2 linked regions of the Casimicrobium huifangae genome follow. The protein of the gene in region 1 interacts with the protein of each later gene in a pairwise test. Links are inferred from orthologs where the notes say so. Each region holds a gene or a part of one and is shown on either strand. Other genes may lie near its edges. The genes, in order: cysM and accC.

Region 1 (3,096 bases):
CGGCGTCGGCCCGGTTCGCGCTCAGGCGATCGTTGACTATCGCACCAAGAACGGCCCGTTCAAGTCGGCTGACGACCTGAAAAAGGTGGACGGCATCGGCGACAAGAATTTCCTCGACATGAAGGACAAGATCGCCACGTCCGGCCCGACCAAGATCGATTGGGACACCGGCGCCAAGAAAGAAGCTCCGAAAGCTGACGCAGGCAAGAAAGAAGATCCGAAAGCTGCCGCTGGCGCCAAGGAAGCCCCGAAAGCCGATGCCGGCAAGAAAGATGCTCCGAAAGCTGACGCCAAGGCCGCCGCTCCTGCAGCAGCCGCTCCGGCCGCCGCCAAGGAAGCTCCCAAGGCAGACGCCAAGAAGGAAGAGCCGAAGAAAGACGCCGCCAAGCCGATGAGCAAGGAAGAAAAAGCCGCAGCTGACAAAGCGAAGAAAGAAGCCGACAAGAAAGCCAAGGCCGAAGAAAAGGCCAAGAAAGAAGCCGACAAGAAGGCCAAAGCTGAAGAAGCCAAGAAGAAGAAAGAAGAAGCTGCCAAGGCAAAGAAGGAAGCTGAAGCCAAGAAAAAGGCTGATGCTGCCAAGGCAAAAGAAGCCCCGGCCAAGGATGCCAAGAAAGATGCACCGAAAGCCGACGCTCCGAAGGCTGAAGCCAAAAAAGACGAGCCGAAGAAGTAATCCTTCGCTCTTGCTAAAAAACCCCGCTGCGGCGGGGTTTTTCTTTGGCGCGGGATAATCCATGAAACCGAGGACGAAAGACGAATGACGAGTGACGAATCGCATCGCCACCGTCAGCCATGCGTCTTTGATCCTTGATCTTCGTCACTCGTCATCCGTCATTCGTCATTCGTCATGCACCAGCCCTACCCCACCATCGACACCACCATCGGCAACACGCCGCTCGTCCGCCTGCAACGGCTGCCAAAGCTGTTCGGCGTTCCGGATAGCACGGTGATCCTTGGCAAGCTGGAGGGCAACAACCCCGCCGGCAGCGTGAAGGACCGACCGGCGTATTCGATGATCGTGCAGGCAGAGAAGCGCGGCACCATCAAGCCCGGCGACACGCTGATTGAGGCGACGTCCGGCAACACCGGCATCGCGCTCGCGATGGTCGCGGCGATGCGCGGCTACAAGATGGTGCTGATCATGCCGGAGAATCAGTCACTGGAGCGACGTCAGGCGATGAAGGCCTATGGCGCCGAGCTGATCCTGGTGTCGAAAGAGAAAGGCATCGAAGGTGCCCGTGATCTCGCCGTTGAAATGCAGCAGCAGGGCAAGGGACTGGTGCTGGACCAGTTCGCCAACCCCGACAACCCGCTGGCTCACTACACCGGCACCGGCCCCGAGATTTGGCAGCAGACGGCAGGTCGTATCACGCACTTCGTGAGTGCGATGGGCACCACCGGCACCATCACCGGTATCTCGAATTACCTGAAAGAGCAGAACGAGAATATCGTGATCGTCGGCGCGCAGCCGACCGATGGCTCCAGCATTGCTGGCATCCGCAAATGGCCTGAGGCGTACCGCCCGGCGATCTTCAAGCAGGCGCGCGTGGATCGCGTCGAGGAGGTGTCGCAGGCTGACGCCGAGGAAATGGCACGCCGCATGGCGGTGGAAGAAGGCATCTTTTGCGGCATCAGCGCCGCAGGCGCGCTGGCGATCACGCTGCGACTGGCGAAGGGCGTGGAGAACGCAACCTTTGTTTTCATTGTGTGTGATCGCGGTGACCGTTACCTGTCTACGGGCGTGTTTCCGGGTTAGGCGCAACCCCTCCGCCGCTTCGCGGCACCTCCCCTACTTCGCAGGGGAGGCTCTCTGGCAAGCCGCTCCTACAATGCTCGTATGCTCCCAACGCTAGTCTTCGACATCGAATCCATTCCGGATATCAACGGAATACGTCGTCTGCATGACCTGCCCACCAGCCTGAGCGATGACGAGGTCGGGCTCTGGGCGTTCGCGCAGCAGCGGCAGAAAAACGGCAGCGAGTTTCTGCCGCATCACCTGCAGCGCGTCTGCGCCATCTCCTGCGTGATGCGCGAGGGCTCCGACAAGATCGCTGTTTGGACGCTGGGTGAGGCAAGCGACGATGAACCCACCATCATCCAGAAATTCTTTGAGCTGATTGAACGCAAGACGCCACAACTGGTGAGCTGGAACGGCGGTGGCTTCGATCTGCCGGTGCTGATGCAGCGCGGTCTGATCACCGGCGTCACCGCGTCGCGCTTTCTGGAAACTGGCGCCAACGACCGCGCGTTCAATTTCGATCACTACCTGAACCGCTACAAGGAGCGCCATCTCGACCTGATGGACTTCCTCGCCATGTATCAGGCGCGCGCCAACGCACCGCTCGACACGATGGCCAAGCTCTGTGGCTTCCCCGGCAAGCTCGGCATGGACGGTAGCCAGGTGTGGCCGGCATATCAGCGTGGCGAGATCGCGGAAATTCGCGCCTATTGCGAGACCGACGCGGCCAATACCTACCTGCTGTTCCTGCGCTTCCTCGCCATGCGCGGCGAGCTGACGCGCGATGAATACGACGCCGAGCTGAAGCTGCTGCGCGACAAGCTCGGCACCACACCCGGCGATCACTGGCAGGAATATCTCGCTGCGTGGCCGACGACGTGAGCACTGGAACCATCGATTGGCTCACGCCCGCCACACGCATGCCGTGGCCAGTACAGGTGCCGTTCCGCATGCGTCCAAATCTGGAAAAACTGGATGCGGCATCGCCTGCGCTTCTGATTCGTGACGAACTGTTCGACGTGTATCAACGCGAACGTGCCAAGGTCATCGCGGCACATGGCGATCGCGCAGCAGTGGGTGACGCGAACGAAGACGTACTCGAAGCGATTAGGGGATTGGCCCCCTCCCCCCCGGTGGGGGAGGGTCGGGGAGAGGGGGACGGCGGCGTCCCAGTAACGGTGACTCCAGCTCACCGCACCCCCTCTCCCCCAGCCCCTCTCCCACGAGGGGAGAGGGGAACAGACGCGGCGCTCTCGCTGCAGGAAGACTTCGTCATCCTAAAGGCGACCGACGGCAGCCTGCGCACCGAATTCCTCTCCGTCTGCTTCCCCTCCCGCTGGGACCCGCGCGAGAAGCTG
Region 2 (3,124 bases), 250 kb from region 1 along the record:
ATCATTAACGCGGGCGCCTTCACCCACACCAGTGTGGCCCTGCGCGACGCCTTTGCCGGCGCTTCGCTGCCGTTCATCGAAGTCCACATCACCAATGTGCATGCGCGGGAGGAATTTCGCCATCACTCTTATCTGAGCGCCATTGCGCGCGGCATCATCGTAGGAATGGGCGTGCGTGGCTATGACCTCGCGCTCGACTTCCTGATTACGGAATACGGCAACCGCTGACCGCGGCGCTGCCGTCAATTTGCCCAAACGCCCACCCGGCTCCGGCAAACACCCCATCAACCACGTAGTACACGCCAGTAGTACAACGGCTGCGGCGCCACCCGCGGCAACCGCAATCTTCCAGCAGAGGAGACCCGTCGCATGGACCTGCGCAAACTGAAGACACTTATCGAACTCGTTCAGGAGTCCGGCATTGCCGAACTGGAGGTGACCGAGGGTGAGGAAAAGGTGCGAATTACCCGCACCGTCGCCAACACTGTCCCGCCGATGATGCATTACGCCGCGCCGATGATGGGCGCCATGCCTGCGCCGGCCGTGGCGGCTGCGCCGGCGGTTGCTGCGGCGGCCGCCGCACCCGCAGCCGCTGCACCGGCGGCACCGGCCGAGCCGGTGGGCCACCAGGTCAAGTCGCCAATGGTCGGCACTTTCTACCGCGCACCCTCGCCGGGCGCCAAGCCGTTTGTCGAAGTGGGCAGCACAGTCACTGCGGGTGACACGCTTTGCATTATCGAGGCCATGAAGCTCATGAACGAGATCGAGGCTGACAAGTCCGGCGTCGTCAAGGCCGCGCTGGTCGAATCCGGTCAGGCCGTCGAATACGGCCAGGCCTTGTTCATCATCGAATAGATCAAGATCACGATGGCGCTCTCCCTTGCCTCGGCCAAGAAGCCGGAATCACAGATGTTCGACAAGGTCCTGATCGCCAACCGCGGCGAGATCGCGCTGCGCATCCAGCGTGCCTGCCGCGAGATGGGCATCAAGACGGTGGTGGTGCATTCCGAAGCGGATGCCGATGCCAAGTACGTCAAGCTGGCCGACGAATCGGTTTGCATCGGCCCGGCGCCGTCGGCACAGAGCTACCTCAATGTCCCGGCGATCATCGCCGCAGCCGAGGTGACCGACGCGCAGGCGATCCACCCCGGCTATGGCTTTCTGTCAGAAAACGCGGATTTCTCGGAAAAGGTCGAGAAGTCTGGCTTCGTATTCATCGGGCCACGCGCCGAGACCATTCGCCTGATGGGCGACAAGGTATCGGCCAAGGCGGCGATGAAAAAGGCCGGCGTTCCGGTGGTGCCGGGTGTTGACGGCGCGCTGCCGGACGACCCGCGCGAGATCATCAAAATCGCCCGCACCATCGGCTATCCGGTCATCATCAAGGCCTCGGGCGGCGGCGGTGGCCGCGGCATGCGCGTGGTGCAGACCGAGGCGGCGCTGATCAACGCCGTCACCCTCACCAAGGGTGAAGCGCTGGCGGCGTTCGGCAACGGCACGGTCTACATGGAAAAATTCCTGGAGAACCCGCGCCACATCGAGATCCAGATCCTGGCCGATCAGCACAAGAACGCCGTTTATCTCGGCGAGCGCGACTGCTCGATGCAGCGCCGTCACCAGAAAATCATCGAAGAAGGCCCGGCGCCGGGCATCCCGGAGCGTCTGATCGCCAAGATTGGCGAGCGTTGCGCCGAGGCCTGCAAGAAGATCGGCTATCGCGGCGCCGGTACCTTCGAGTTCCTGTACGAAGACGGCGAGTTCTACTTTATCGAGATGAACACTCGCGTGCAGGTTGAGCATCCGGTCACTGAGCTGATCACCGGGGTGGACATCGTACAGGAGCAGATCAAGATCGCTGCCAATCAGAAGATGACACTTCGTCAGAAAGACATCATCAAAAAAGGCCACGCGATCGAATGCCGCATCAACGCGGAAGACCCGAACAGTTTCGTGCCTTCGCCGGGGCGCATCACCAGCTGGCACGCGCCGGGCGGGCCTGGCATCCGCGTCGATTCGCATGCCTACAACGGCTACTTCGTGCCGCCGAACTATGACTCGATGGTGGGCAAACTGCTTGCCTACGGCGCCACGCGTGAGCAGGCCATCGCCCGCATGCGCATCGCGCTCTCCGAGATGATCGTCGAAGGCATCAAGACCAACATTCCGTTGCACCGTGAACTGATGGACGATGCCCAGTTCGTCAAGGGCGGCTTCTCGATTCATTACCTCGAGCAGCGGATGGCGAAGCTGGCCGAGCGGCGGAAGTAGTTTGCGCTTGCGCGCAGGACGTCGCCGCTTCGCGGCTAAGACGACGGCGCCGCCGGCGCCTATGACGACGCGCCTCATGGCGCTAGGACGCGAAGTATGGCGATGACTTGGATCGAAATTTCGGGGCCGGTCAAGGGTGACGCAGCGGACGCGATTGCGGACGCGCTACTTGAGGCCGGCGCACTGGCAGTGGATGTTGCCGACCTGCACGCTGAAAGCGATGCCGAGCAGCCCATCTTCGGCGAGCCAGGTATGCCGCTTTCCCAGCGGTGGGCCGATAGCCGCATCGCGGCGCTCTTCGATGGCGATGTAGCGACCGAGGATATCGAGGCGCTGTGGCAGACGTTGCGCGACGATGTCAACGGTGACGCTGTTGTGCTCGGTCCGCATGAATTCCGCGTGGTGCCGGAGACTGACTGGGTGCGGGCGACGCAGGCGCAGTTTGAGCCGATCCAGATCACGTCAAAGCTCTGGATTGTGCCGACCTGGTGCGAGCTGCCCGATCCGGCCGCCATCAACCTGCGTGTCGATCCCGGCCTCGCGTTCGGGACCGGCACCCATCCCACCACCCGGCTTTGCCTGCAGTGGCTCAGCGATCTGCCGCTCGCCGGACGCACGGTGCTGGACTACGGCTGCGGCTCAGGCATTCTGGCGATGGCTGCTTCGGCGCTGGGCGCAGCTGAGGTGATCGGTGTCGATATTGATCCGCAGGCCGTGGAGACGGCACGGCTGAACACGGCAGCAAACAGGTTGACCGCCAGCTACGCCGTGTCGGACGCCGAGATCAATCGCCAGTTCGACATTGTGGTCGCCAACATTCTCGCCGGCCCGTTGACGGTGCTGGCGCCGGCCATTT

The links.
Region 2: the proteins of cysM (region 1) and accC interact in binary tests that used the Escherichia coli proteins (3 or more experiments, as listed by UniProt). The link is inferred for Casimicrobium huifangae from one-to-one orthologs.

What each region holds. Positions count from the first base shown.
Region 1 is NZ_CP041352.1:1,132,933-1,136,028, reverse strand. Bases 27-2,801 are described here. They hold cysM (cysteine synthase CysM), read left to right. Parts: upstream 27-847; coding sequence 848-1,756; downstream 1,757-2,801. Other genes in these bases: FKL89_RS05255 (heme-dependent oxidative N-demethylase subunit alpha family protein), read left to right, coding at 2,605-2,801; FKL89_RS05260 (3'-5' exonuclease), read left to right, coding at 1,838-2,620; FKL89_RS05270 (ComEA family DNA-binding protein), read left to right, coding at 27-673. Also shown: more of FKL89_RS05270, read left to right, coding at 1-26; more of FKL89_RS05255, read left to right, coding at 2,802-3,096. UniProt on the Escherichia coli protein: Two cysteine synthase enzymes are found. Both catalyze the same reaction. Cysteine synthase B can also use thiosulfate in place of sulfide to give cysteine thiosulfonate as a product.
Region 2 is NZ_CP041352.1:880,637-883,760, forward strand. Bases 286-3,088 are described here. They hold accC (acetyl-CoA carboxylase biotin carboxylase subunit), read left to right. Parts: upstream 286-909; coding sequence 910-2,268; downstream 2,269-3,088. Other genes in these bases: accB (acetyl-CoA carboxylase biotin carboxyl carrier protein), read left to right, coding at 370-855; prmA (50S ribosomal protein L11 methyltransferase), read left to right, coding at 2,365-3,088. Outside these bases: aroQ (type II 3-dehydroquinate dehydratase), read left to right, coding at 1-228; more of prmA, read left to right, coding at 3,089-3,124. UniProt on the Escherichia coli protein: This protein is a component of the acetyl coenzyme A carboxylase complex; first, biotin carboxylase catalyzes the carboxylation of the carrier protein and then the transcarboxylase transfers the carboxyl group to form malonyl-CoA.